DNA from 2 places in the Pseudomonas azerbaijanorientalis genome. Region 1 is predicted to be linked to the other one. Evidence: predicted binding sites of a transcription regulator. Region 1 holds the regulator's gene; the other holds the start of a gene.
What was found. The regulator FliA, encoded in region 1, starts transcription of late flagellar genes. The targets are predictions, from matches to a motif close to CTAAAGTTTNNNNNNNNNNNGCCGNTAA.

Region 1 (14,580 bases):
ATCGCGCAGGCGCGTGTCCACCGGGATATAGCCTTGCCAGATTTCCTCGGGGAATTTGTCGCGCAGCACGCGCAAGGTTCCGAGGGACGCCTGGGTGCGGCGGTCAAACAGGGTCGGCACGATGGTGAATGGCAATGCCTGCTTGCGCGAGCGGTTGATCATCGCCAGGGTGTTGACCATGCGCTCGAGGCCCTTGACCGCCAGGTGTTCGGTCTGCACCGGGATCACCAGTTGCTGGCTCGCCGCCAAGGCATTGACCATCAGCACGCCGAGCAAGGGCGGGCTGTCGATCACGGCGTAATCGAAGTCCTGCCACAGTTGCGCCAGGCTCTTGGCAATCACCAGGCCCAGACCGCTTTGCCCCGGCGACTGGCGCTCGAGGGTGGCCAGCGCAGTGCTGGACGGCAACAGGGAAATGCGTTCGTCGCTGGTCGACAGCAACAGTTGACCCGGCAGGCCTTGCGGCACGTTGCCCTTGTGCAGGAACAGATCGTAGTTGCTGTGTTCCAGGCTGTCGGGATCGTAGCCGAAGTAGCTGGTCATGGAGCCGTGGGGGTCGAGATCGACCACGACCACGCGCTTGCCCGCCTCGGCCAGCAACCCGGCTAAAGCGATGGAGGAAGTGGTTTTACCGACACCACCCTTTTGATTGGCGACTGCCCAGACTCTCATTCGGATTGTTCCTCCCGGCCGAACGGATCGGCCGAGAAATAGCTCAACGTGTTAATGCCGGTGACGGAGAATTGACGGCGTTCTCTCGTACCGGCGACTTGACCGGGGTCGGTGCAGTTTGTGTGCCAGCACGCTTCAATGCGGCATCCGGTTGCGCATGGGCGGTTCCGGTGCCGGTGAGGCTGCGGCGAACATCGAGGTTGCGCGACACCACCAGCACCACGCGACGGTTGCGTGCGCGGCCTTCGGCGGTGGCGTTGTTGGCCACCGGCTGAAACTCGCCGTAGCCCACCGACGCCAGGCGACCGGGGTTCACCCCCTGCATCGCCAGCATGCGCACAATGCTGGCCGAGCGGGCCGAGGACAGCTCCCAGTTGGTCGGATACTGCGCGGTGCGGATCGGTTGATCGTCGGTGAAACCTTCGACATGGATCGGGTTGTCGAACGGCTTCAGGATCGCTGCGACCCTGTCGATGATGCTGAACGCGATGTCGCTGGGCATGGCATCGCCGCTGCCGAACAACAGGCTGGAATTGAGCTCGATCTCGACCCACAACTCGTTGCCGCGCACGGTCATCTGGTTGGAGCTGATCAGGTCACCGAACGCCGCGCTGATGTCGTCGGCGATGCTCTTGAGCGGATCGCTGGCGCCGGAGACACCGGCATCGACCTGGTCACTGTCCTTGACCAGCGGCTTGGCCGGGGTCACGGTCTTCGGCCGCTCGTCACCAATGGGGATCGGCTTGAGCGAACGATCGGAATCGGTGAAGACCCCGACCAGCGCCTCGGAAATGACCTTGTACTTGCCTTCGTTGATCGAAGAGATGGAGTACATCACCACGAAAAAGGCGAACAGCAAGGTGATGAAGTCCGCGTAGGACACCAGCCAGCGTTCGTGGTTGACGTGTTCTTCATGCTGGCGACGACGTGCCATGATCCATGTCTCCCATCAATCCATGAAGCCCTGAAGCTTCAACTCGATGGAACGAGGGTTTTCACCTTCGGCGATCGACAGCAGCCCTTCCAGCAACATTTCGCGATAACGCGACTGGCGCAGCGCGATGGCTTTGAGTTTGGCGGCAATCGGCAGCAGCACCAGGTTGGCACTGGCCACGCCGTAGATGGTGGCGACGAAGGCCACGGCGATGCCGTTACCCAGTTGCGACGGATCACCCAGGTTGCCCATGACGTGAATCAGGCCCATCACCGCACCGATGATGCCGATGGTCGGCGCGTAACCGCCCATGCTTTCGAAGACCTTGGCCGCTTCGATATCGCGGCTTTCCTGGGTGTAGAAATCCACTTCCAGAATGCTGCGGATCGCTTCCGGCTCGGCGCCGTCGACCAGCAGTTGCAGGCCTTTGCGGGCGTAATTGTCAGGCTCGGCGTCGGCGATGCCTTCAAGCCCCAGCAAACCTTCCTTGCGAGCGGTCAGGCTCCAGTTCACCACGCGGTCGATGCCACCGGCCAGGTCGACGCGCGGCGGGAACAGGATCCAGGCGAGGATCTGCATGGCGCGCTTGAAGGCGCTCATCGGTGATTGCAGCAGCGCCGCGCCGATGGTTCCGCCGAGCACGATCAACGCTGCCGGGCCGTTGGCCAGGGCGCCCAGATGACCGCCTTCAAGGTAGTTGCCGCCGATGATCGCGACAAAGGCCATGATGATGCCGATCAGGCTTAGAACATCCATCAGATACAGGCCTCGACCAGGTGCTTGCCAATGTCGTCGAGGCTGTACACCGCGTCGGCCAGTTCAGCTTTGACAATGGCCATCGGCATGCCGTAGATCACGCAACTGGCTTCGTCCTGCGCCCAGATCGAACTGCCGCCCTGCTTGAGCAGGCGCGCGCCTTCGCGGCCATCGGCGCCCATGCCGGTCAGGACGACCGCCAGAACTTTGTCACCGTAGGACTTGGCTGCCGAACCGAAGGTGATGTCCACGCACGGCTTGTAATTGAGACGCTCGTCACCCGGGAGGATTTTCACCGCGCCGCGACCGTCGATCATCATCTGCTTGCCACCCGGCGCCAGCAGCGCCAGGCCCGGACGCAGGATGTCACCATCCTCGGCTTCCTTGACGCTGATGCGGCAGAGCTTGTCCAGGCGCTCGGCGAAGGCCTTGGTGAAGGCGGCCGGCATGTGCTGGACCAGCACGATCGGGGCCGGGAAGTTGGCCGGCAATTGGGTCAACACCCGTTGCAGGGCCACCGGGCCACCAGTGGACGTACCGATGGCCACCAGTTTGTAGTTTTTGCGTTTTGGCGCGGGCGACGACGTAGCGGGTGCATGCGCACGCGCCGGAATCGGTGCCGGTGCCGGACGCGCGGGCGCGCTGCTGGCAAAACTGCCCACGCTGGAAGGCGCAGGCGTCTGCGCTGGCGCAGCGACAGGCGCCGGAGCGCTGTAGTGACTGACACGACGATTACTGCGCGAAATGCTGAGAATCTTCTCGCACAGCAGTTGCTTGACCTTCTCGGGGTTGCGCGAGATGTCTTCGAAATTCTTCGGCAGGAAGTCCACGGCGCCGGCATCCAGCGCATCGAGGGTGACCCGGGCGCCTTCATGGGTCAGTGAGGAGAACATCAGGACCGGGGTCGGGCAGCGTTGCATGATGTGCCGCACGGCAGTGATGCCGTCCATCATCGGCATCTCGTAGTCCATGGTGATCACGTCGGGCTTGAGGGCCAGCGCCTGATCGATCGCCTCTTTGCCGTTGGTCGCCGTACCGACGACCTGGATATTGGAATCCGCTGAAAGAATTTCCGAGACGCGGCGGCGGAAAAACCCCGAATCGTCCACCACCAGGACTTTGACTGCCATAAACACTCCATTAGATGGAGCGAGGCCAGGCGCCCCGCTCCAGCAGAATCAAATACGCCGGGTGGCGTAACGCTTGAGCATGCTCGGAACATCGAGAATCAGCGCGATGCGGCCGTCACCGGTAATGGTGGCGCCGGACATGCCCGGCGTTCCCTGGAGCATTTTGCCCAATGGCTTGATGACCACTTCTTCCTGGCCCACCAGTTGATCGACGACAAAGCCGATTCGCTGTGTGCCCACCGAAAGGATCACCACATGGCCCTCGCGCTGCTCTTCGTGAGCGGCGGAGCTGACCAGCCAGCGTTTGAGGTAGAACAATGGCAACGCCTTGTCCCGCACGATCACCACTTCCTGGCCGTCCACGACGTTGGTGGTCGACAGGTCGAGGTGGAAGATCTCGTTGACGTTCACCAGCGGGAACGCAAACGCCTGGTTGCCGAGCATGACCATCAGCGTCGGCATGATCGCCAGGGTCAGCGGCACCTTGATGACGATCTTCGAACCCTGGCCCTTGGCCGAGTAGATGTTGATCGAACCGTTGAGCTGGGAAATCTTGGTTTTCACCACGTCCATGCCCACGCCGCGACCCGACACGTCGGAGATCTCGGTCTTGGTCGAGAAACCCGGGGCGAAGATCAGGTTGTAGCACTCGGTGTCGCTCAGTCGATCGGCCGCATCCTTGTCCATCACGCCGCGTTTCACCGCGATGGAACGCAGGACATTCGGGTCCATGCCTTTACCGTCATCGGAGATCGACAGCAGGATGTGATCGCCTTCCTGCTCGGCCGCCAGAATCACCTTGCCGCCACGGGCCTTGCCCGAGGCTTCGCGTTCTTCCGGCGACTCGATGCCGTGGTCGACCGCGTTGCGCACCAAGTGGACCAGCGGGTCGGCCAGGGCCTCGACGAGGTTTTTGTCGAGGTCGGTTTCTTCGCCGACCAGCTCCAGGTTGATCTCTTTCTTGAGCTGGCGAGCCAGGTCGCGAACCAGGCGCGGGAAGCGCCCAAAAACTTTCTTGATCGGTTGCATCCGGGTCTTCATGACCGCGGTTTGCAGGTCGGCGGTGACCACGTCGAGGTTCGATACAGCCTTGGACATGGCTTCGTCGCCACTGTTGAGACCCAGGCGGACCAAGCGGTTACGTACCAACACCAGCTCGCCGACCATGTTCATGATCTCGTCCAGACGCGCGGTATCGACCCGTACGGTGGTCTCGGCTTCGCTCGCCGGCTTTTCCGCCGGTGGCGCGGCCGGGGCGCGGGCAGCAGCCGGTGCAGCGGCGGCCGGGGCCTCGGCTTTTGGCTCGGGGGCCTTGGCCACAGGTTTGGGCGCCACAGCCTTGGCTGCCGGTGCCGGTGCCGCAACTGCAGCGCTCGAACCATTGGCCGCCGTCGCGGTGCCGACTTCGCTGAACTTGCCTTTGCCATGCAATTCGTCGAGCAGCGCTTCGAACTCGTGATCGGAAATCAGATCGCTGCCAGCCGCCACCGCGCTTGGGGCAGCAGGTGCAGGCACCGAAGCAATGGCGGACTCCAGTGCCTCGACAGCAAAGTTGCCCTTGCCATGCAACTGGTCGAGCAGTGCTTCAAATTCGTCGTCCGTAATATCGGAACTGTCGCCCGGCGCTTTCGGTGCTTCTGGCGCAGCCGGAGCCTGCGCAATCGCATCGACGGCAAACTGGCCTTTACCGTGCAACTGATCGAGCAACGACTCGAACTCGGCATCGGTGATTTCGTCGCTTGCAGGTGCTTCGCTTGCAGGTGCGTGGGCAACCGCCGGCGCCTCGGCCTGTGCCTTGACGGCATTGAGCGAGTCCAGCAATTGCTCGAATTCGTTATCGGTAATATCGCCGGAATCGGCTTCAGCCACCGGCGCTTCAACCACGGCGGCGACAGGTGCAGTAACCTCTTCGTCAGCCGATTGCGGCTCGGCCAGACGGGCCAGCGCCGCCAGCAGTTCAGGTGTCGCAGCCGTGATCGGGCTGCGCTCGCGGACTTCGCTGAACATGCCGTTCACCGCGTCCAGCGCTTCGAGAACCACGTCCATCAGTTCCGAGTCGACGCGACGCTCACCCTTGCGCAGGATGTCGAACACGTTCTCGGCGATGTGACAGCACTCCACCAGTTCGTTGAGCTGGAGGAAGCCGGCGCCCCCTTTTACAGTGTGAAAACCGCGAAAAATTGCATTGAGCAAATCCGCATCATCCGGACGGCTTTCCAGCTCGACCAGTTGCTCGGACAGTTGCTCTAGAATCTCGCCGGCCTCAACCAGGAAATCCTGAAGGATCTCTTCATCGGCGCCGAAGCTCATCAGGGGGGGTGCTCCTAACAGGTCTAAAAACCCAAAATACCTAAAATTCTAAAATCCCAGGCTGGATAGCAAATCGTCCACATCGTCCTGACCGGACACAACGTCTTCTCTTTTATCGGCATGAATCTGCGGACCTTCACCCTGAGAGAGATGTTTTTGTGGATCTTTTTGCGCAAGCATCGCTTCACGGTCATGTTCGATGCCCGCAAAGCGGTCCACCTGACTGGCCATCAGCACGAGCTTGAGCAGGTTGCTTTCAACTTCGGTGACCAGTTGGGTCACACGCTTGATCACTTGCCCCGTGAGGTCCTGGTAATCCTGGGCGAGCAGGATGTCGTTGAGGTTGCCCGACACCGCGCGATTGTCCGTGCCGCTGCGTGCCAGGAAGCCGTCGACCCGACGGGCCAGTTCACGAAACTCTTCGGCACCGACTTCACGACGCATGAAGCGCCCCCAGTCCGTGCTCAAGGCCTGGGCTTCGTCCGCCAGGCTGTTGACCAGCGGCGTGGCATTTTCCACCAGATCCATGGTGCGGTTGGCCGCCGCCTCGGTCAGCTTGACCACATAGCCCAGGCGCTCGGTGGCGTCGGTGATCTGCGACACTTCTTCGGCTTGCGGCATGTGCGGGTCAATCTGGAAATTGACGATCGCGCTATGCAGTTCGCGAGTGAGCTTGCCCACTTCCTGATACAGGCCGCGGTCTCGGGTCTGGTTGAGCTCATGGATCAATTGCACCGCGTCGCCGAACTTGCCTTTTTCAAGGCTCTCGACCAATTCGACGGCGTGTTTTTTCAGGGTCGATTCAAAGTCGCCCAATGAAGTTTCGTTATTGCCCATAGCTCCCCCGTGGCGCACTCATCAACCGATGCGTTCGAAAATCTTCTCGATTTTTTCTTTCAACGCCTGGGCCGTGAAGGGCTTGACCACATAGCCGTTAACGCCGGCCTGGGCCGCTTCGATGATCTGCTCACGCTTGGCTTCAGCGGTCACCATCAGCACCGGCAGGTGCTTGAGCTTTTCATCGGCACGCACGTGACGCAGCAGATCGATGCCAGTCATACCTGGCATGTTCCAGTCCGTTACCAGAAAGTCGATGCTTCCGCTGTTGAGCACCGGAATGGCGGTAGTGCCATCGTCGGCCTCGACGGTGTTGGTGAACCCAAGGTCACGCAGCAGGTTCTTGATGATCCGCCGCATCGTTGAGAAGTCATCAACGATGAGGATTTTCATGTTCTTGTCCAATTCGACCTCCAAGCAGTCTTAAACGCGCCCAGCACCTGGACGCGCCATTTCAATCAATCCGGCAAAGCACTCAATGACTGTCTGGAGCACAACAGATCGGGACCGGCGCAGCTCAACACCACACCAGCCTCTTTCGCAGTGTCCCCACACTGCCTTCAGCGCGCTCGCCACTCCCCCAAACGCCCCCGCAAGCGGGCCGCGCACTGGCTGTGTAACTGGCTGACCCGCGATTCGCTGACCCCCAGGACCTCACCGATTTCCTTGAGGTTCAACTCTTCGTCGTAGTACAGCGCCAACACCAGTCGCTCACGCTCCGGCAAATTGGCAATCGCATCCGCCAGCGCAGCCTGGAAGCGTTCATCTTCCAGATCGCGTGACGGCTCGGTATGAGCACTCGCGCCATCCTCGTGCAGCCCTTCGTGTTCGCCGTCCTGCAACAGATCGTCGAAACTGAATAACCGGCTGCCCAGGGTGTCGTTCAAAATTCCGTAGTAATCGTCGAGACTCAATTGGAGTTCGGCCGCAACTTCGTGATCTTTAGCGTCACGGCCGGTTTTCGCTTCAATCGAGCGAATGGCGTCGCTGACCATGCGCGTATTGCGGTGGACCGAACGTGGCGCCCAATCCCCCTTGCGCACTTCATCGAGCATGGCGCCGCGGATTCGAATGCCCGCGTACGTCTCGAAACTGGCGCCTTTGCTGGCGTCATATTTGGTCGATACCTCAAGCAGGCCGATCATCCCGGCCTGGATCAGGTCTTCGACCTGGACACTGGCCGGCAAACGCGCCAGCAAGTGGTAAGCAATGCGTTTAACCAGCGGCGCGTAACGCTCGATCAGCTCGTACTGCGCATCACGAGCCGATTTTTTGTAGAGGTTGTAACCGCTGGCTGTCATAGAACAGGTCCTGCTGTTTGCTGCACTAGACGCTCGACGAAAAACTCCAGGTGCCCGCGCGGGTTGGCAGGCAGCGGCCAGGTATCGACCTTCTGCGCGATGGCCTTGAACGCCAGCGAGCACTTGGAACGCGGGAAGGCCTCGTAGACGGCGCGCTGCTTCTGCACAGCCTTGCGCACGCTTTCGTCGTAGGGCACCGCGCCGACGTATTGTAGGGCGACGTCGAGGAAGCGATCCGTGACCTTGGTCAACTTGGCGAACAGGTTGCGCCCTTCCTGCGGGCTCTGGGCCATGTTGGCCAGGACGCGGAAGCGGTTCATGCCGTAGTCGCGATTGAGCAACTTGATCAAGGCGTAGGCATCGGTAATCGAGGTCGGCTCGTCGCACACCACCAGCAGCACTTCCTGGGCTGCACGAACGAAGCTGACGACCGACTCACCAATGCCCGCAGCGGTGTCGATCACCAATACGTCGAGGTTGTCGCCGATATCACTGAAGGCCTGGATAAGGCCCGCGTGTTGCGCAGGACTCAGATGCACCATGCTCTGAGTGCCGGATGCGGCCGGAACGATACGGATGCCGCCAGGTCCCTGCAGCAGTACATCGCGCAGTTCGCAGCGGCCCTCGATCACGTCGGCCAGGGTACGTTTGGGTGTCAGGCCCAGCAGAACGTCGACGTTCGCCAGTCCCAGGTCGGCGTCCAGCAGCATGACGCGCCGGCCAAGCTCAGCCAAAGCCAGGGACAAGTTCACTGACACGTTAGTTTTCCCGACGCCACCTTTGCCGCCGGTCACCGCGATCACCTGTACGGGATGCATGCTGCCCATGTTATTTCTTTACCTTGTCTTGCATAGACGGAGGCCACATTACTGGCTGCGCGTTCACAAACGGAACAATGCATGGCAGACCATCGATGTAGGTACAAAAACGATTCATTATTACCTCAGCCAACCTGCTTGGTCGGGCTGTGGTAGATGTCAGCGAACATGTCAGCCATGGCTTCTTCGCTGGGTTCTTCCTGCATTTGCACACTGACGGCGCGACTGACCAACTGATGACGGCGCGGCAGATGGAGATCATCCGGAATCCGCGGGCCATCGGTCAGGTACGCCACTGGCAGCTCATGACTGATGGCCAGGCTCAACACCTCGCCCAGGCTTGCCGTTTCATCCAGTTTAGTCAGGATGCAGCCGGCAAGCCCGCAACGCTTGTAACTGTGATAAGCGGCAGTTAGAACCTGTTTCTGGCTGGTGGTTGCCAGGACCAGATAATTTTTTGAGCGGATGCCACGACCGGCCAGGCTTTCGAGCTGCATGCGCAGGGCCGGGTCGCTGGCCTGCAGGCCGGCGGTATCGATCAGCACCACGCGCTTGCGCAGCAATGGATCGAGCGCCTGCACCAGGGACTGGCCCGGATCGACGTGGGTCACCGGCACATTGAGAATGCGCCCCAGGGTCTTGAGTTGCTCCTGGGCACCGATGCGGAAGCTGTCCATGCTCACCAGCGCAATGTTCTGCGCGCCGTACTTGAGCACGTAACGGGCAGCCAGCTTGGCCAGGGTGGTGGTCTTGCCCATGCCGGCTGGGCCGACCATGGCGATGACTCCGCCCTCTTCCAGCGGCTCGACTTCCGGGGTAACGATCATGCGCGCCAGGTGTGCCAGCAACATGCGCCAGGCCTGACGAGGCTCCTGGATTTCGCTGATCAGTGCCAGCAGGTCTCGAGACAGCGGGCCAGACAGGCCAATGCGTTGCAGGCGACGCCATAGGTTGGCCTGATCCGGACGGCTGCCTTGCAGCTGGTTCCAGGCCAGGGACCCGAGTTGTACTTCCATGAGTTCGCGCAGGCTGTTGAGCTCGGAGCGCATCGAGTCGAACGCACGCGGGTCCACGCCACCGGACGCTGGTACAGCAGCCGGTGCGGGGCGACGAGGTTGGTCATACGTAGGTTCGATCAGCGGCTCGGCTGCGGTGAGCGGCAAACCGGCGAACAACTGGCGGTTGGTCGCATTGTCGCTCTCGCCATCGCCACGCAGGCTCAATTCGGCCTGGGCGGTGACGATCCGCGACTGAGTCTTGCGCAGCTCGTCTTCAAGCTCCATGTTCGGAACACGCGGCGCCAGCGCCGACAACTTGTAATCCAGCGCAGCCGTCAGCTCGACGCCCCCGGCAATCCGGCGGTTGCCGATAATGGCTGCATCAGCGCCCAGCTCATCGCGAACCAGCTTCATGGCCTGACGCATATCGGCGGCGAAAAAACGCTTAACTTGCATAAACCACTACCTCAGCCGTTGGGCCCTACTGTCGCAACGATGGTCACTTGCTTGTTGTCAGGGATTTCCTGGTAAGCCAACACGTGCAAACCCGGGACTGCGAGTCGGCCGAATCGCGAGAGCATCGCGCGAACCGGACCGGCCACCAGCAGAATCACCGGCTGACCTTGCATCTCCTGGCGCTGCGCCGCGTCGATCAGCGAGCGTTGCAGTTTCTCAGCCATGCTTGGCTCCAGCAGAACGCCCTCTTCCGAGCCTTGTCCTGCCTTTTGCAGACTATTGAGCAATATCTGTTCCAACCTTGGCTCCAGCGTGATAACTGGCAGCTGCGACTCAGTGCCTACAATGCTTTGGACGATTGCGCGGGAGACGCCAACCCGCACGGCAGCCACCAGCGCGGCGGTATCTTGACTCTTGGCGGCATTGTTGGCGATGGCCTCGGCAATGCTGCGGATATCGCGAACCGGCACTTGCTCGGCCAACAGCGCTTGCAGCACCTTGAGCAGTTGCGACAGCGAAACCACGCCCGGCACCAGCTCCTCAGCCAGTTTCGGCGAGCTTTTGGCCAGCAATTGCATGAGTTGCTGCACTTCTTCGTGACCGATCAGTTCACTGGAATGCTTGTAGAGTATCTGGTTCAAGTGGGTAGCCACTACTGTACTGGCATCGACCACCGTGTAACCGAGGGATTGCGCCTGGGTACGCTGGCTGATTTCGATCCAGACCGCCTCCAGGCCGAAAGCCGGATCTTTGGCGGTAATGCCGTTGAGCGTGCCGTAGACCTGCCCCGGGTTGATCGCCAGCTCGCGATCCGGGTAAATCTCCGCTTCCGCCAGGATCACCCCCATCAGGGTCAGGCGATAGGCACTCGGCGCCAGGTCGAGGTTGTCGCGGATATGCACGGTCGGCATCAGGAAGCCCAGATCCTGGGACAGCTTCTTGCGCACCCCCTTGATCCGCGCCAGCAACTGACCGCCCTGGTTGCGGTCCACCAGCGGAATCAGGCGATAGCCCACTTCCAGGCCGATCATGTCGATGGGCGTCACGTCATCCCAGCCAAGCTCCTTGGTTTCCTGGGCACGGGCCGGCGACGGCAGCAGCTCCTGCTGGCGCTTGACCTCTTGCAGGGCCTGAACCTTGGCGACGTTCTGCTTTTTCCAGAACAGGTAGGCGCCACCGGCCGCCAGGGCCGCCATGCTCAGGAACGAGAAGTGCGGCATGCCGGGCACCAGGCCCATGACCGCCATCAAGCCTGCCGCCACCGCCAGCGCCTTGGGCGAGGCGAACATCTGGCGATTGATCTGTTTGCCCATGTCTTCCGAACCGGACGCACGGGTCACCATGATCGCCGCTGCTGTCGATAACAACAGTGATGGCAATTGCGCCACCAAACCGTCACCGATGGTCAACAGCGCATACACCTTGCCGGCATCGCCGAAAGTCATGCCGTGCTGGAAGATACCGACTGCCATGCCACCGATCAGGTTGATGAACAGGATCAACAGGCCGGCAATGGCGTCACCACGGACGAATTTGCTGGCACCGTCCATGGAACCGTAGAACTCGGCTTCCTGGGCGACTTCCGAGCGGCGGGCCTTTGCCTGGGCCTGATCGATCAGGCCGGCGTTGAGGTCGGCGTCGATCGCCATTTGCTTGCCGGGCATCGCATCGAGGGTGAAACGCGCGCTCACCTCGGAGATCCGCCCCGCACCCTTGGTCACCACGACGAAGTTGATGATCATCAGGATCGCGAAGACCACGATACCGACCACGTAGTTACCGCCGATCACCACTTCACCGAACGCCTGGATCACCTTGCCGGCGGCTGCGTGACCGTCCTGGCCGTGGAGCATCACCACCCGCGTGGAGGCCACGTTCAATGCCAGGCGCAACAGCGTCGCCACCAGCAAAATGGTCGGAAACACCGCGAAATCCAGCGGGCGCAAGGCGTAGACGCACACCAGCAGCACGACGATGGACAGGGCAATGTTGAAGGTGAAGAACACGTCGAGCAGGAACGGCGGCACCGGCAACATCATCATCGCCAGCATGACCAGCAGCAACAGCGGCACGCCCAGATTGCCCCGACTGAGGTCGGCAATGTTGCTGCGGGCACTGTTGATTAACTGAGAGCGATCCACCGGTTTTCCCCGTTCCTTTAAAGCAAACTTTTGACGCCTGAAGCAGGCGCAGGGCGGCTACTGCAAGAAGCTTTCCAACTTTTGCAAAGGGAGAAATAGAGCGATTTTTCAGTGGGATATGTGCTGCCTGGGCTGACGTCATCGCGGGCAAGCCACGCTCCCACAAGTTATCGCCGAACCTGTGGGAGCGGGCTTGCCCGCGAAGGGGCCATCAGCGACAGCGCTAGACTCAGGAATCGCGGCGCAAATCCGGCGGAATCGGCAGGTCATCCTTGAGCGGATCCGGTCGTTTGCCCTTGCCCGCCCGGTACTGTCGAATCTGATAGACGTAGGCCAGTACCTGCGCGACCGCCAGATAAAGCCCGCCGGGGATTTCCTGCTCCAGTTCGGTGGAGTAATAAATCGAGCGCGCCAGCGCCGGTGACTCCAGCAGCAGGATCTCGTTGGCCGCGGCGATCTCGCGGATCTTCAGGGCCAGGAAGTCGTTACCCTTGGCCAGCAATACCGGCGCACTGCCCTTCTCCGGATCGTATTTGAGGGCCACAGCGTAGTGCGTGGGGTTGGTGATGACCACGTCAGCCTCGGGAATGGCGGCCATCATCCGCCGCTGGGACATCTCACGCTGCAGCTGTCGAATCCGCTGCTTGACCTCCGGCCGCCCCTCCTGGTCCTTGTGCTCGTCGCGCACTTCCTGCTTGGTCATCAGCAGTTTCTTGTGGCTTTCCCAGAGCTGCACCGGCACATCTACCGCAGCGATGAGGATCAGCCCGCACGCCATCCACAAGGTGCTCCAGCCCACCACTTGCAGGCTGTGGATGATTGCCATGTCCAGGGGTTCATGGGCGATACGCAGCAGGTCGTCGATGTCCGACGACAACACCGCCAGCGCTACGAACAGGATGATGATGAACTTGGCCAGGGCCTTGAGCAGCTCGACCAGCGCCTTGGTCGAGAACATGCGCTTGAGGCCGGGACCGGGGTTCAAACGGCTGAACTTGGGCGCCATGGAGCTTGCCGCGAACAGCCAGCCCCCCAGGGAAATCGGACCGATGATGGCGGCCAGCACCAAGGTGATCATCACCGGCTGGATCGACCACAGGGCAATCTGTCCCGAGCGCATCAGGTAGGTGGCCATGGAGCGCTGATCCAGAATCACCTCCCGCGGCAGCGAGAAGTTGAAGCGCATCAGCTCCATCATGTCCTGCGCCATGGCGCCGCCAAAAATCAGCAACGCCGAAGCACCGACCAGCATGATCGCCAGGGTGTTGAGTTCCTTGGACCGCGCTATCTCACCCTTTTCACGGGAGTCTTGCTTGCGCTTCTCCGTGGGGTCTTCTGTTTTGTCCTGACCGCTTTCGCTCTCAGCCATGACTCAGCTCGCCCGCGCCATTTCGCGTAACAACTGCAAGGCCTCGGTGGCCAGCGGTTGATACTGATTGAGAATGTCCGCCAGCCCGACCCAGACGATAAACAGCCCCAGGACCAGGATCAGCGGGAAGCCGACCGAGAAAATATTCAGTTGCGGCGCCGCCCGGGTCATGACGCCAAACGCGATGTTGACCACCAGCAGCGCGGTGACTGCCGGCAACACCAGCAACAACGCCGAACCGAGCACCCAGCCGAGCTTGCCGGCCAGCTCCCAGTAATGGTTGACCATCAGGCCGCCACCCACCGGCAACGTGGTGAAGCTCTCGGTGAGGACCTCGAACACCACCAGATGACCGTTCATGGACAGGAACAGCAGCGTCACCAGCATGGTGAAAAATTGCCCGATCACCGCCGTCGAGACGCCGTTGGCCGGGTCGATCATCGAAGCGAAACCCATGCCCATCTGGATGGCGACAATTTGCCCGGCCACCACAAAGGCCTGGAAGAACAGTTGCAAGGAAAACCCCATCACCGCGCCGATGAGGATTTGCTCGGCGATCAGCAACAGCCCGCTCAGATCCAGGGGATTGACCGGCGGCATCGGTGGCAGCCCCGGCGCGATGACCACGGTAATGGCCAGCGCGAAATACAGGCGGATGCGCCGAGGCAGCAGGGTCGTGCCAAACACCGGCATGACCATCAGCAGGGAGCCGACGCGAAACAGCGGCAACATGAAAGTCGCCACCCAGGTGCTGATCTGCGTATCGGTCAGCGCTAGCAGTGACATGGTTTAGCCGATGACCTGAGGAATACTGCCGTACAGCTGCAGGATGTATTCCATGAAGGTCTGTACCAGCCA
Region 2 (15,730 bases), 2.3 Mb from region 1:
GAATCAGATCACTGGCCGCCAGCCCACGGCCGAATTTTCCTTGTTGCTCGCCGGCATTGGCGTGCAGCCAGACCGCCAGGCAGGCCGCGTCGAAGGGTTCCATGCCCTGGGCCAGCAATGCACCGAGCAAACCGGCCAGTACATCGCCCAGACCGGCAGTAGCCATCGCCGGGTGGCCCTGATGACAGACGGCCAGCCGTCCGTCGGGACTGGCGATCAGGCTCCCGGCCCCCTTGAGCACCGCGACCGCCGAATATTTCTTGCTCAATGCATGGGCCGCTGCCGGCCGGTCGGCTTGAACCTGCGCCGTACTCATTCCGAGCAAACGCGCCGCTTCGCCCGGATGCGGAGTGATCACGCAATCCCTGGGCAAACTCACACGCTCCTCGGCCAGCAGGTTCAGCGCATCGGCGTCCCAGACTTGCGGCAACGGTGCATTAGCGGCGGCCGACAACAAGCTGCGCCCCCAACCCGCTTGCCCCAGCCCCGGACCGACAACCAGCACGGAAACCTTTTGCAGCAAATTCATCAGCTGATTGGCCGAGGAAGTGCCCAGCACCATCGCCTCGGGGATCCGCGCCAGTGCGGCCGCGACATGTTCGCTGCGGGTCGCCACCGACACCATGCCCGCACCGCTGCGCAGCGCACTTTGCGCGCTCAGTAGAATCGCGCCACCCAACCCGCGATCGCCGCCGATCAGCAACACATGGCCGAATCTGCCTTTGTGGGAAGCCGGCGCCCGCGCTGCTGGACGCGGCAGATTAGCTGCGCTCAGGCGACGGGCAGTGAAAGCAGCGCCGTCTATCAACTGTGGGTCTGCGTGCAAGTCGTTGAACAGCAGTTCGCCGACCACATCGGCCGCCTCCCCGGTGAACAATCCCAATTTCAAGCCGATGAAGGTCACTGTCAGGTCGGCCTGCACCGCCACGCCGAGGATACGACCGGTATCGGCGCACAGCCCTGAAGGAATATCCACCGCCGCGACCGGCAGCCCGCTCATATTGATCGCGGCGACGGCACCGGCATACGGCTCACGCACCTCGCCGCTCAGTCCGGTGCCAAGCAAAGCATCCAGGACGATGCCGCGCAATCCGGATTGTGCGGTCCAGGGCTCGATGAGCACTTTTTCAGACACCGCCTCGGCATGTGCCAAGGCCGCGTCCCCCTGCAGGCGCTGCGGGTCTCCCACCGCCAATACCCGGACAGACCAGCCTGCGCGCAGGGCCAACACGGCCACCAGATACCCGTCCCCGGCGTTGTTGCCATGGCCGGTGAGTACGGTCAGTTCATTCGCTGTCGGCCATTGCCGCACCAGCGCGCGCCACGTCGCCCGCGCCGCGCGCTGCATCAATTCGAAGCCCGGTGTGCCGGCGGCGATCAGGCTCGCGTCGAGTGCTCGCACTTGCGCGGCACTGTACAGCGCGTCGGGTAATTCATCTTTAGTGTGCGGCATGCGTCTTCGGGCTCCGATGTCTGGCAGAATTATACGCACCTCAGCTCCGGTTTCTCTCGCCTCATGCCTGCTATTACCACAGACCTGCCTGCCCTCGCCCAATCCATCAAGGACTGGGGCCGCGAGCTGGGCTTTCAACAAGTCGGCATCAGCGGGCTCGACCTGGGCGAGCACGAGCAACACCTGGAGCGCTGGCTCGCCGCCGGCTACCACGGCGAAATGGACTACATGGGCGCCCACGGCAGCAAACGCTCACACCCGGAGGAGCTGGTGCCCGGCACTTTGCGCGTGGTTTCGCTGCGCATGGACTACCTGGCGGGCGACACCCACATGGCGAAAATGCTCGCCCAGCCGGAAAAAGCCTACGTCTCGCGTTATGCCCTGGGTCGCGACTACCACAAATTGATCCGCAAACGCGTGCAACAACTGGCGGACAAGATTCAGGCAGAAATCGGCCCGTTTGGTTTCCGTGCCTTTGTCGACAGTGCACCTGTGCTGGAAAAAGCCATCGCCGAACAGGCCGGCCTGGGCTGGATTGGCAAAAACACCCTGGTGTTGAATCGCAAGGCAGGCAGTTATTTCTTCCTCGCCGAGCTGTTCGTTGACTTGCCGCTGCCGGTAGACCCGCCCCACGCCACCGAACACTGCGGTCGCTGCAGTGCCTGCCTCGACATCTGTCCGACCAATGCCTTCGTCGGCCCTTACGTGCTGGATGCCCGGCGCTGCATTTCCTACCTGACCATCGAACTCAAAGGCGCGATCCCGCAAGACCTGCGGCCGCTGATCGGCAATCGGGTGTTCGGTTGCGATGATTGCCAGATTGTCTGCCCCTGGAACCGCTTCGCCCGCCCGTCCGGTGAAAGCGACTTCAAGCCGCGGCACAACCTGGATAACGCCGAACTGGCGGAACTGTTCATGTGGGATGAGGAGAAATTCCTGAGCAGCACCGAAGGCTCGCCGCTGCGTCGGACCGGTTACGAAAACTGGTTGCGCAACCTGGCGGTAGGCCTGGGCAATGCGCCTTCGACGATCCCGGTGCTGGAGGCGTTGAAAGCGCGGCGCGAGCATCCGTCCGAACTGGTCCGCGAACACGTCGAGTGGGCCCTGAAACAACACGGCCTCGTGTAGGAGCTGCCGCAGGCTGCGATCTTTTGATCTTGATCTTTAAGATCAAAAGATCGCAGCCTGCGGCAGCTCCTACAGGGGATCGGGGCGTCAAGCCTCGTCGTTGTAGACGAACTTGGGCATTTCCCAGTGAAAACGGATCGCCAACAAGCGCAACAGGAAACCGCCGAACAAGGTGATCAGAATCGCCTGCTCCCCAGGCAAGTTCAGGTATAGACAAAGCATGTAGCACCACGCCGCCGCAAACGAGACGCTGGCATACAGCTCACGCCGGAAGATCAGCGGAATATCGTTGCAGAAAATGTCCCGCAGGATGCCGCCAAATACTCCGGTGATCACGCCGCTGACCGACGCGACCAACATGCCATGGCCCATTTCCAGGGCGGTGATGCAGCCGATCAGGGTAAAGGCCACCAGTCCCATGGCATCGAGCACCAGAAACAGTGAACGCAAATGCCGCATCCAGCGTGCCGTGAACACGGTAATCATTGCCGCAGCCGTGGTCAGCACCAGGTATTCCGGGTGTTTGACCCACGTCAGCGGGTAATGCCCGAGCAGCACATCGCGCACCGAGCCGCCTCCCAACGCCGTGACGCAAGCGATCAGCACCACGCCAAACCAGTCCATGCCACGACGCCCGGCAGACAGGGCGCCGGTCATGGCTTCGGCGATGATGGCGATCAGGTAGAGCATCAGCAACATGGTGGCGGTCCTTGCGAAAAGGCGCGCAGTCTACCCACTTCGCCCAAGCACCAAAAGAGGGCGCTACCAGACCACTGGTGGCGACTGTGCCTACGCCATCGCGAGCAAGCTCGCTCCCAAAGGGGCGGCGATGTACCTGTGGGAGCGAGCTTGCTCGCGATGGGGCCGGAGCGGACGACCGTGAACTAGAACTTGATGAAATGCTTGCGGTAGTGCTGCAACTCGGCGATGGATTCGCGGATGTCGTCCAGCGCCAGGTGGGTGCTGCCCTTCTTGAAGCTGTCACGCACGTCCGGTGCCCAGCGCGCCGCCAGCTCTTTGAGCGTGGACACGTCGAGGTTGCGGTAGTGGAAATAGCTTTCCAGGGATTTCATGTGGGTATAAAGGAAGCGACGGTCCTGGCAAATGCTGTTGCCGCAGATCGGCGATTTGCCCTTCGGCACCCACTTCTCCAGGAAGGCGATGGTTTCGGCTTCGGCTTCGGCCATGCTGATACGGCTATCGCGAACCCGCTGGGTCAGCCCGGAACCACCATGCTGACGGGTGTTCCACTCGTCCATGCCGGCGAGGATTTCGTCGCTGTGGTGAATGGCGATCACCGGGCCTTCGGCCAGGGTGTTCAGGTCACTGTCGGTGACGATGGTGGCCATTTCGATAATGACGTCGGTATCAGGGTTCAGACCGGTCATTTCCAGGTCGATCCAGATCAGGTTCTGCGGATTTTGCATGTTCGGCTCCTAAGCAATGCTGCGCAGTTTAGCCTAGGCCGGTGGCCGGGCGTGCTAAACTCGCGGCCGTTTTACCTAATCGCTGCATTCTTTATACGGAACACCCATGGCCAAACGCCAACTCAATCGCCGCCAAAACTGGCGCATCGAAAAGATTCAGGGCGAACGCGCTGCCCGCGCCGCCAAACGCGAGTCCTCGGCTGTCGAGGCACTTGAGGGCGGCGATCTGGGCCCGGAACAGCACGGCCTGGTGATCGCGCACTTCGGTGTGCAGGTCGAGGTCGAGGCCCGCGACGGCGAACTGGCCGGCCAGGTGTTCCGTTGCCACCTGCGCGCGAACCTGCCGGCGCTGGTGACCGGTGATCAGGTGGTGTGGCGCGCCGGCAACCAGGGCATCGGTGTGATCGTGGCGCAACTGCCGCGCAACACCGAGCTGTGCCGCCCGGACAGCCGTGGTCAGCTCAAGCCGGTGGCGGCCAACGTCGACATGATCGTCATCGTGTTTGCACCGCTGCCCGAGCCCCACGCCAACCTGATCGACCGCTACCTGGTGGCGGCCGAACATGCGGGCATCAAGCCGCTGCTGCTGCTGAACAAATTCGACTTGATCGACGAAAACAACGCCCCTGCGCTGAATGCCTTGCTCGCCGTATACCGCACCCTCGGTTACCCGGTGCTGGAAGTGTCGGCGCATCACGGTAATGGTATGGAGCAGTTGCAGGCGCAACTGGACGGACGCATCAGCGTGTTCGTCGGCCAGTCCGGTGTCGGCAAGTCGTCGCTGGTCAACAGCCTGCTGCCGGATGTCGAAACCCGCGTCGGCCCGCTGTCCGAGCTGTCCGGCCAGGGCACCCACACCACCACCACCGCGCGGTTGTTCCACTTCCCCGGCGGCGGTGAATTGATTGACTCCCCGGGAATCCGCGAATTCGGCCTGGGTCACGTCAGCCGTGCCGACGTCGAAGCCGGCTTCATCGAGTTCAACGACCTGCTGGGCACCTGCCGCTTCCGCGACTGCAAGCATGACCGCGAACCCGGTTGCGCCCTGCTCAAGGCCCTTGAAGATGGCCGCGTGCAGCAGCAACGGATGAACAGCTACCGCTCGATCATCGCCAGCCTGCCGGAAAACGGCTACTAAACAGACGTGCCGACCGCCCGGCTTACGCGGGGTGGTCGGCGGCTGGATCTTCCCCCGCTTAAACGTCAGACCTTTCTGTAAGACGTGCGCACGCTCGCTTGTAGGGCATTTCTCTTTCCGCGCCGACCTCTTGTAGCCGCCCTGTAATCGCCTAGTTTCAAACCCTCTTCGCACTCCAGCGACACCGAGGGACACCCATGCAAACCTACCATCTGTTCATCAGCCACTCATGGAACTACTCCGACGCCCACGACAATCTCGTGCGCCTGCTCAACGCCAAGCCCGGTTTCACCTACAAGAATTTTTCGGTGCCACCGGACAACCCGATTGTCGGCGCGAAAACCGACAAACAGCTTGAGGAGGCCATCGAAAACAAGATCCGTCCGTGTTCGGCGGTATTGATCATGGCCGGGATGTACTCCACCTACAGCAAGTGGATCAACAAGGAAATCGAGATCGCCAAGCGCATGGGCAAGGTGATCATTGCGATCAAACCGTTCGGCGCCGAGCGGATTTCCACGGTAGTACGTGAGGCGGCACATGCCGAGTGTGCCTGGAACACCAACAGCATCATCAGCGCAATTCGCCAGCATACGGCGGTGTAACCATGCGCAAGGGACTGTTTATCGGCATCAACGACTACACCCACGTTTCGCGACTGAGCGGTTGCAGCAATGACGCCATGGCCATGGCTTCCGTGCTGAAGACCGACGCCAATGGCGATCCGAACTTCAAGAACATCGTGCTGACCTCCGCCGAGGACTACCTGAGCCGGGAAAAGCTCGAAGACCAGATCCGCGAACTGTTTTCCGGGGACTGCAATGTCGCGCTGCTGTATTTCGCCGGCCACGGCAGCTTCGACACCGACACCGACGAAGGCATGTTGATCCCGCAGGATTACAAGAGCGCCAAGGACGGGATTCGCCTCAGTGACATTCTCAACTGGGCGAGCAAGGCCACGAAGATCAAAAACAAAGTGATCATCCTCGATTGTTGCCAGAGCGGCTCGGCCGGCGAACTGCGCGCCTTGCGCAGTGAGGGCAGCGTGGTCGGCGAGGGCATGACCATTCTGACTGCCTGCAAAAAGGAAGAGCCGGCGATGGAGGGCGGGCAACACGGCGTGTTCACCGGACTATTGCTCCAGGCCCTGCACGGCGGAGCAGCGAACATCCTGGGCAAGATCACACCCGGCAGCCTCTATTCGTTTGTCGACAATGCCCTCGACGCCTGGGAACAGCGCCCGGTGTTCAAGACCAACGTCTCGCAGTTCATTTCCCTGCGCGAAGTGTCGCCGCTGATCTCCAAGGAGATCCTGCGCAAACTCCCCGAATGGTTTGCCGAAGCGGAGTCGGTGTACCCCCTCGCCCCCAGCTTTGAGCCCACCGAACCTGAATTCAACCCGGAGCACGGCGACGTCTTCGCCCAGTTGCAAAAGTGCAACCGTCACAGCCTCATCGAACCGGTGGACGCCGAGCATATGTACTACGCCGCCATCCACTCCACCGGCTGCCGCCTCACCGCCCTCGGCGCCTATTACCGCGAACTCGCGATCAAGGGACATTTCTGATGCCAGTGTTTATCAGCTACCGCCACATGGACCGCGCCCACGCGGTCAAAATCAACGGGCGCCTGATCCAGGCCAATATCAAGACCTACCTCGATGTGCTGGATGCCGAATCCCAGACCACCGACGACATCACCGGGGTGATTACCCGCAACATCAGCGAATGCACGCACCTGCTGGCAGTAGTCTCGGAGAAAACCGCGCTGTCCTGGTGGGTGCCGTTCGAAATCGGCGAGGCAACCATCACCAACCGACGCATCTGCTCGTTCAAGACCGGCCCGACCGAGCTGCCGCTGTACCTGGACAAATGGCCGAAGCTGACCAGCGACCGGGACATCGACTTCTTTATCGATGCCTATCGCAACGAAGCGACGCTCAAGCGCTCGATGGCACTGGATTCGGTGACCGGTAGCGAGTCGGTGCGCAGCGTCAACAAGTCCAATGCGGATCGCTTCCACTCCGACCTTAAGTCCCGAATCATCCGCGGCTTCTGAGTCACTCTGCTCCCCGATCCGTCCTCTTGACCGGTCGGGATTTCTCTCACCCATCATCTGTAGGAGCCAGCTTGCTGGCGATGGACTCCAGTACGCCGAGTGGATTCAGACAGCACGCGTTATCGTTGACGACCATCGCCAGCAAGCGGGCTCCTACAGGGGATCGTGCCCCCTGGCGGCCTCCAAACCAGTGAAAGCCGCACAAAAAAGCCGACATCACTGTCGGCTTTTTTGTCGGTCACTGCTTGGGCGGTTCAGCCGGTTTGGCTGGCTCACCCGGTTTCGGCGCCGGATCATCAAACAGATTCAGACGCTCGCGCAGTTCGTGGGCCGGCAGTGGTTCCTTGTCCGCCGGCAACGCGTTCGGGTCGACCGGTGCGGTCGGTGCTGCGCCTGGTGCAGCCGAACCTTGCGGCGCATCGGGAGCAGGCTCCGCGCCTTGCGAGCCTTCGATGGCCCGCTGGGCTTTCTTGGTCAGCACCACGATGTCGATACGGCGGTTGACCGGGTTGAAAGGATGCTCGCGATCGAACAACGCCGACGAGGCATAACCGACCACGCGCGCCACCTGTGCATCCGGATAGCTGCCCGCTACCAGCGCACGCCGTGCGGCGTTGGCACGGTTGGCCGAGAGTTCCCAGTTACCGAAATCACCGGTGCCGGTGTATGGCTTGGCATCGGTGTGGCCGCTGATGCTGATCTTGTTCGGCACCGCCTTGATGGTGTCGGCCATGGCCAACAGGATGTCTTCGAAATACGGTTTCAAGCGAGCTGAGCCCGAGTCGAACATCGGGCGATTTTCCGCGTCCATGATCTGGATACGCAGGCCGTCCTGAGTGATTTCGAACAGGATCTGGTCCTTGAACTTCTGCATCTGCGGGTTTTCTTCGACCTTGTTCTGCAGTTCCTGCAGCAACAACTCGAGGCGCTCTTTTTCGACCTGCTCGGCCATGCCTTCGACCTGGTCGGTATCGATGGTGACCTTGTCCGGCTGCGGCTGGGACTTCACCTCGGGGTTGAGGGTGTTTTCCGGCGCCAGGGTCGGCGTGCCGCCCAGATCGATGATGTACGGCGTGCCGCTTTCGGAAAAGCCGATCGGGTCCTTGAAGTAACCGGCGATGGCGATCTTCTGTTCCGGCGTGGCGGTGGACAGCAGCCACAACACCAGGAAGAACGCCATCATCGCCGTGGCGAAGTCGGCGAAGGCGATTTTCCACGCGCCCCCGTGATGCCCGCCAGCGATGCGCTTGACGCGCTTGATGATTATCGGCTGATTATTTTCCATAACTTAACGACCGCGAACCGCTTGTTCCAGCTCGGCGAAGCTTGGACGGTGCGCCGGGTACAGGACCTTGCGCCCGAACTCTACGGCCAGCGATGGCGGCATGCCGGAAGCCGAAGCCACCAGCGAGGCCTTGATGGCTTCGTAGACGTTCAGCTCTTCCTTGGCATCGTGGGCCAGGGAATGGGCCAGCGGGCCAAAGAAACCGTAGGCGGCGAGAATACCGAAGAAGGTACCGACCAGTGCCGCACCGACGTGCAGGCCGATGGACTTCTGGTCGCCCTCACCCAGCGAGGCCATGGTCACCACGATACCCAGTACCGCCGCGACGATACCGAAACCGGGCATGGCGTCGGCGATGCCGTTGACCGCGTGGGATGGGTGCTCCAGGTCTTCCTTTAGGCTGAACAGCTCCATGTCGAACAGGCCTTCAAGCTCGTGCGGGGCCATGTTGCCGGAGGACATGATGCGCAGGTAATCACAGATGAACGCGGTCATGCGTTCGTCCTTGAGGACCGTCGGGTACTTGGCGAAGATCGGGCTCGCGGCGGCATCTTCGATGTCGCCTTCGATGGCCATCATGCCTTCGCGGCGGCTCTTGTTGAGGATCTCGTAGATCAGGCCCAGCACTTCAAGGTAAAAGGCGTGGTTGAAACGCGAACTGAACATGCTCAGGGACTTCTTGAGCACGTGCATCGTCATGTAGCCGGGGTTGGCCTGCAAGAAGGCGCCGAGGGCTGCACCACCGATGATCATGACCTCGAAAGGCTGGATCAGGGCGGCAATCTTGCCGTGGGAAAGCACGTATCCGCCGAGCACGCTCGCGAATACGACGATGATGCCGATAATTTTAGCCATAGGTTAGGAGAGCACTTACTGAGTCGGGTTCAAGGTCATATTCGGAAGTTAAAAAATCTCTTCTTCTACTTATCGGCAAAACTGCGCCAGACTATAGCCAGTTCAGGCGAAAAGCTAATTTGACCCCTTCCGGGCACAGGTATTGTTGACGATGATCGCCTCCCACCATGGTTAACGAAACGAACGTTCCAACACCAAAACCGACGACGCTCGAAGGCTGGGTCAAGCTGCTAGATGGCGTGCGCCTGCCGGTTCCGCAAGCCAGCTACGACCGGGTCTGCAAGGCCATCCGCGACAATCGCAGCTCGCTGCGCGATATCGCCGACCTCATGCAAGGCAGCCCCGCCCTGGCCTTGAGCGTGATTCGCGAAGCCAACCGGCACACCCACGGCGGCATGGTCGAGCCGGCGGAAAACCTCGAGATCGCGATCAATCGCCTCGGCTTGAAGCGCGCCGAAGAGCTGCTCGCTCGCCTGCCCGCCGAACCCCAGTCCGAAATCCCCAAAGCCTTGCGTCAGCTGCAGATGATCAGCCAGCACGCCACGCAACAGGCCAATGGTTTTTTTGCCAGTCGCCTGGCGCGCCTGTGGCAGGACATCCACTGGGGTAGCCTGCTGTTTCTTTCGCCCCTGTGGCCTTTGGCGCTGACCCATCCAAAACTGCTCGAAGACTGGGAACTGCGGGTCATCCATAAAGGTGAGTCGGCACGTAAAGTCGAAATGCAACTGTTTGGCGTACGCCTGCTGGACATCGGCCAGGCGCTGGTGGAGGTCTGGCGCTTGCCGATCTGGGTGCAACAGGGCTATCGACTATTGCTCACCGAGCAGCGGGAGCTGGTGAAAGTCCTGCGCATCGCCCGAGACAGCAAGCACCCGTTGCGCCAGCAGAACCGCCTCGATGACGATCCGACCCTGCGCCGCTGGCTCAATCAACCGGCCAATACGGTGCTGCTGGCCAACGGTCTGGCGCTGTCGGCACAACACGCCTGGGACAGCCCGCACAGTGAACGCTGGCAGTACCTGACCAGCCTTTACCTGCAAATGCCAATGGATGAGGTGCAACAACAACTGCACCAGCAAGCCGCCAACAGCGCGCGCCATCACGCCATGCCCGACCTCTGGCACCCCGCCGAATCGCTGATCTGGCCGTGGGGCATGAACCGTGTCCACGCAGGTTTGCTACCAGCCGCGGCACCCACTGCCGAAGATCTGGCGAAATGGCGCAAGCAATGCGCCGAATTGCTGGTCGAGCCGAGTCGCTTCACCAACGCCATGCACTTGACCATCGCCGCCCGGGACGCCCTCGTGGCCTGCGGCATGCGTAGGGTGATGATCCTGATGGCCGACCGTACCCATGCCAACCTTCGTGTGCACCAGACGGCCGGCCTGGCGAAGGAGGCAGCCGGGCTGAACTTCGTGGTCAGCCAGAGCAACGTGTTGCAACGCCTGCTCGCGCAACAGGCCCAGGTCCGCCTGACGCCGACCAACAACGCGCAATTCTCGGCCCTGCTGCCCAACAGCCTGCGTTCGCAGTTCAGCGGCGAACACCTGCTGCTGCGCTCGCTGGTCAATAATGGCCGGGTGATCATGATCGTCGTGGCGGACCAGGGCGGCGGGCCGTTTTCGGAAATTTCCGTACAGGCCTTCGGCAAAACCGCGCAGTGCATCGAAAAAGCCCTGCACAGCTTTAGCCACCGCGGCCAATAAGGCTGCGCTACAATCCTCCCTTTTGTGCTCTGGAGACCTCACATGTCTGACTTCTCTGGCTTGCCGCTGGTGATCGAGCCGAGCGACTTGCTCCCTCGCCTCGACGCCCGCGAACTGATTCTGGTGGACTTGACCAGTCCCGCCCGCTACGCCGAGGGACACATTCCCGGCGCGCGCTTTGTCGATCCGAAACGCACGCAACTGGGGCAGGCCCCCGCCCCGGGATTGATGCCCCCGCAGGCAGCGCTCGAAACGCTGTTTGGCGAGTTGGGACACAATCCCGATGCGGTATACGTGGTGTATGACGACGAAGGCGGCGGTTGGGCTGGACGCTTCATCTGGCTGCTGGATGTCATCGGCCACAGCAAGTACCACTATGTCGACGGCGGCCTGACGGCCTGGCTGGCAGAAGGTTTGCCCATGTCGATCCAGATCCCCCCAGCCGTGGGTGGCCCGGTTTCTCTGACCTTGCACGATGAACCTACCGCCACCCGCGAATACCTGCAAAGCCGGCTCGGCGCTGCCGACCTGGCCATCTGGGACGCACGCGGGCCGCTGGAGTATTCCGGCGAGAAAGTCCTGGCGGCCAAGGGCGGGCACATTCCCGGCGCGGTCAATTTCGAATGGACCTCCGGCATGGATCGGGCACGCCAGCTGCGCATCCGCACCGACATGCCGCAGATCCTCGAAAAACTCGGGATCAGCAAAGACAAAGAAGTGATTACCCACTGCCAGACCCACCACCGTTCTGGCTTCACCTATCTGGTGGCCAAGTCCCTCGGTTATCCGCGGGTCAAGGGCTACGCCGGCTCTTGGGGCGAATGGGGCAACCATCCCGATACCCCGGTAGAAATTTAAGATTTTTAAGGACTGTTAATGAACAAGCGTCTGTTTCTCCTCGGCCAGTACCTGCTGCCCCACAACTTGCTCTCGCGACTGGCCGGCTGCATCGCCGAATGCCGCGTGCGCTGGTTCAAGAATGCCTTTACCGCCTGGTTCGCCAAGCGCTATCAGGTGGACATGTCCCAGGCGCTGGTCGAAGACCTGACTGCCTACGAGCACTTCAACGCGTTCTTCACCCGCGCACTGAAAGACGGTGCCCGTCCGTTGGACGAAACTCCGGGCGCGATCCTCTGCCCGGCCGACGGCGCGATCAGCCAGCTCGGCCCGATCGAGCACGGCCGTGTATTCCAGGCCAAGGGCCACAGTTTCAGCGTGCTGGAACTGTTGGGTGGCGATGCGGCGAATGCTGCGCCGTTCATGGGCGGTGACTTCGCGACCATCTACCTGTCGCCGAAGGACTACCACCGCGTGCACATGCCGCTGGCCGGCACCCTGCGCGAGATGGTCTACATCCCGGGCCGTCTGTTCTCGGTCAACCAGACCACCGCTGAAAACGTTCCGGAACTGTTCGCCCGCAACGAGCGCGTGGCGTGCATTTTCGACACCGAGCGCGGGCCGATGGCCGTGGTGCTGGTGGGCGCGATGATCGTGGCTTCGATTGAAACCGTCTGGGCCGGCCTGGTCACGCCGCCGAAACGCGAGCTGAAAACCTTCCGCTACGACGAAGCCGCTCGCGCGCCGATCCATCTGGAAAAAGGTGCGGAACTGGGACGCTTCAAGCTGGGTTCGACCGCCGTCGTGCTGTTCGGGCCGGATCAGGTGAAGTGGGCTGAAGAAATGACTGCCGGCACAGCGGTGCAGATGGGTCAGGGCATGGGTTCGCCAAAGGCCTGATCAACGCACATACCTGTAGGAGCGAGCTTGCTCGCGATGGGCGTTAACGATGACGCGGGCATTCTGAATGCCCGCGTCGCTCTCAGGTTCATCGCGAGCAGGCTCGCTCCTACAGTGGGTTTGCGCGTTACAGCTGTCCGTCGCGATCGCGGAAGCCCAGCAGGTACAGCACGCCATCCAGGCCCAGCGTCGAAATGGCCTGCTTGGCCGACTGCTTGACCAGCGGCTTGGCGCGGAACGCTACGCCCAACCCGGCAATCGCCAGCATCGGCAAGTCATTGGCACCGTCACCGACCGCAATGGTCTGCTCCAGGCGCAAGCCTTCCTTGTGTGCCAGTTCCTTCAGCAGATCCGCCTTGCGCTGCGCATCGACAATCGGCTCGACCGCTACGCCGGTGACTTTGCCGTCGACCACTTCCAGTTCGTTGGCAAACACGTAGTCGATCCCCAGCTTGGCCTGCAGTTGCTTGGCGAAGTAGGTGAAGCCGCCCGACAGGATCGCGGTCTTGTAGCCCAGGCGCTTGAGTTCGGCGAACAGGGTTTCCGCGCCTTCGGTCAGGCGCAACGAAGCACCGATGGAATCCAGCACATTGACGTCCAGACCTTTGAGCAAGGCCAGGCGCTCCTTGAAGCTGGCGCGAAAATCCAGTTCGCCGGCCATTGCCCGCTCGGTAATTTCCGAAACCTTGTCACCCACGCCAGCCGCCTTGGCCAGTTCGTCGATCACTTCGGCTTCGATCAGGGTCGAGTCCATGTCGAACACCGCCAGGCGACGGTTGCGACGGAACAGCGAATCTTCCTGGAAGGCGATGTCGACGTTCAGTTCCTGGGCGACGCTGAGGAATTCGGCCCGCAGCGCCTGCGGATCAGCCGCCTCGCCACGCACGGAAAACTCGATGCAGCCCTTGCCCTTGTCGGCCGGAGTGTCCAGTGGCATGCGCCCGGACAGACGATCGATGTGGTCAATGTTCAGGCCATATTTGGCGGTGATCGAACTCACGGCCTGCAACTGCCCGGCTGTCACCTTGCGGGTCAACAGGGTCACGATGTGGCGCTTTTTGCCCTGGTTGCCGACCCACTGCTGGTAATCCTGTTCGGACACCGGTGTGAAACGCACCTGTTGATCGAGCTCGTAGCCCTTGAACAAGATGTCCTTGAGCACGGACTTGCCTTGCTCGGTGTCGGGAATTTCAACCAGGATGCCGAACGACAAGGTGTCGTGGATCACCGCCTGACCGATGTCGAGAATGTTCACACCACCCTGGGCCAGAACGCCGGTAATGGCCGCAGTCAGACCCGGACGGTCGACTCCCGTGATGTTTATCAGGACGATTTCGCGCAAGGCGCACCCCCGCAGGTGGAAAAAAACCGCATTCTACCCACTTTCAGTGACCATCGGGCACCGTGAGCGCTTTGACGGTCTAGGGCCTGTCGCTATACTGCGCGTCAACTTCACGGACAAAAGAGCCGAGCTCAAGTGAACCGGCCTACGCCAGTAAAAACCGATAACTTCTTCCTGCTGATCTTCCGGGCACTGCGCCACCGCCGTGTACCGATTGCATTGCGCATCGCCAGCCATAACGTGATCCTGGTCGCCCTGGCCCTGGTCATCTATGCCGGCGTGATGGGCCTGCAATTCAAGCAGGCCATGCATGAGCAGGCGGATGCGCTGGGCGAAAGCCTGACGACGCAGACGGCCACTTCGGCCACGGAGCTGTTGGTGTCCAACGACATCCTCAGCCTCAATGTGCTGCTCAATAACCTGACCAAGAACAAGCTGGTGGCCCACGCCGCCATCTACAGTCCGGACAACCGCATCCTTGCCGAATCCGGCCAGCGTCCCAAGCATGGCCTGCTGGGCGAAGCCGAAGGCATGTACCAGAGCAAGATCACCTTCCAGGACGTGACCGCCGGGCAATTGCGCATCAGTCTGGACATGGACCAATTCCAGCAGCCGATGACCATCAGCCTGCAAAGCATGGGCATCCTCAGCGCCATCCTGCTGGCCCTGTCCCTGGCCCTGAGCCTGCGCATGGGGCGGTATCTCTCAACGCCCCTGCTGCAATTGCGGGTGTGGCTGCGCAATATCGATGAATACACCCCGGCCACCGACCGCCAGGACGAAATCGGCGACCTGGCGCGTCAGCTGCACGCCAACTTCGCCCCGGAGCCCGCCCCTGTGCCGGAACCGGAGCCGGAATTCGACGAGGCCGATGACGAGGCCGACCCGGCCTTCGAAGTCCGTAACCTGCGCGATCCGAGTTTCGACGAGAGCCGCCCGGTAGCGGCGCTCAAGCCAGCGCCACGGCAGATCGTCAGCACCGTCGAAGACGACGATGACGAAGACCCGTTCGCCGACCTGCGCGACGAGTCGCTGGACAGCACCCCGCAACCGGTGATTCGCAAGGCTACGCCGAGCGTGCCGCAACACAGCGCGGTACTGGCGGTGCAACTGGGTTCCCAGGAGCAACTGCGCCGCCTGCCGCGGGCGCGTCTTGAAGAACTGCTGGAGCGTTATCGCGATTGCCTCGACCAGGCCGCATCGCTGTATCAAGGCGAAGTGGAGACCTTGAACGATGGCAGCACGCTGATGCTGTTCCACACTGAAGACAGCGGCGACGATTACCTGACCAACGCCATTTGCTGTGGCGAGCTGCTGCGGGCCCTGGGCCACCAGTTGCAGATCGAAGTCGCGGACAGCGGCATCACCCTGCAATTGCAGCTGGGCCTGACCCTGGGCGACGAACTGTTTGGCCTGAGCCAGATCGACCTGCTGCTGACCGACCCTGCCCAGGACGCCCTGGCCCTGTCGCAACACAGTCGCAACCTGCTGCTGGTGGAACGCAAGATCAGTGACGACGCCTTGATCCGTCAGCGCGCACGGATCCGCCCGATTGCCAGCCCTGAAGGTGCATGCTGCGTGGAACGGTTGATGGAGCCGTA

Region 2: a site for FliA is predicted at 9,414-9,441, ahead of motA (flagellar motor stator protein MotA). Genes of this name have one in related genera too.

The regions. Positions count from the first base shown of each region.
Region 1 covers NZ_CP077078.1:4,674,702-4,689,281, forward strand. Annotated here, with positions in the region: gene KSS91_RS20830 (ParA family protein) at 1-672, opposite strand, end outside; gene motD (flagellar motor protein MotD) at 716-1,606, opposite strand; gene KSS91_RS20840 (flagellar motor protein) at 1,622-2,362, opposite strand; gene KSS91_RS20845 (protein-glutamate methylesterase/protein-glutamine glutaminase) at 2,362-3,492, opposite strand; gene KSS91_RS20850 (chemotaxis protein CheA) at 3,541-5,802, opposite strand; gene KSS91_RS20855 (protein phosphatase CheZ) at 5,851-6,639, opposite strand; gene KSS91_RS20860 (chemotaxis response regulator CheY) at 6,661-7,032, opposite strand; gene fliA (RNA polymerase sigma factor FliA) at 7,200-7,940, opposite strand; gene fleN (flagellar synthesis regulator FleN) at 7,937-8,767, opposite strand; gene flhF (flagellar biosynthesis GTPase FlhF) at 8,884-10,212, opposite strand; gene flhA (flagellar biosynthesis protein FlhA) at 10,224-12,353, opposite strand; gene flhB (flagellar biosynthesis protein FlhB) at 12,583-13,722, opposite strand; gene fliR (flagellar biosynthetic protein FliR) at 13,726-14,508, opposite strand; gene fliQ (flagellar biosynthesis protein FliQ) at 14,512-14,580, opposite strand, start outside.
Region 2 covers NZ_CP077078.1:696,486-712,215, reverse strand. Annotated here, with positions in the region: gene KSS91_RS03105 (NAD(P)H-hydrate dehydratase) at 1-1,453, opposite strand, end outside; gene queG (tRNA epoxyqueuosine(34) reductase QueG) at 1,517-2,581, shown strand; gene KSS91_RS03095 (trimeric intracellular cation channel family protein) at 2,669-3,280, opposite strand; gene orn (oligoribonuclease) at 3,466-4,008, opposite strand; gene rsgA (small ribosomal subunit biogenesis GTPase RsgA) at 4,115-5,146, shown strand; gene KSS91_RS03080 (TIR domain-containing protein) at 5,344-5,751, shown strand; gene KSS91_RS03075 (caspase family protein) at 5,754-6,713, shown strand; gene KSS91_RS03070 (toll/interleukin-1 receptor domain-containing protein) at 6,713-7,204, shown strand; gene motB (flagellar motor protein MotB) at 7,443-8,489, opposite strand; gene motA (flagellar motor stator protein MotA) at 8,493-9,344, opposite strand; gene KSS91_RS03055 (HDOD domain-containing protein) at 9,512-11,050, shown strand; gene KSS91_RS03050 (rhodanese-like domain-containing protein) at 11,093-11,908, shown strand; gene asd (archaetidylserine decarboxylase) at 11,927-12,787, shown strand; gene serB (phosphoserine phosphatase SerB) at 12,915-14,129, opposite strand; gene KSS91_RS03035 (AhpA/YtjB family protein) at 14,265-15,730, shown strand, end outside.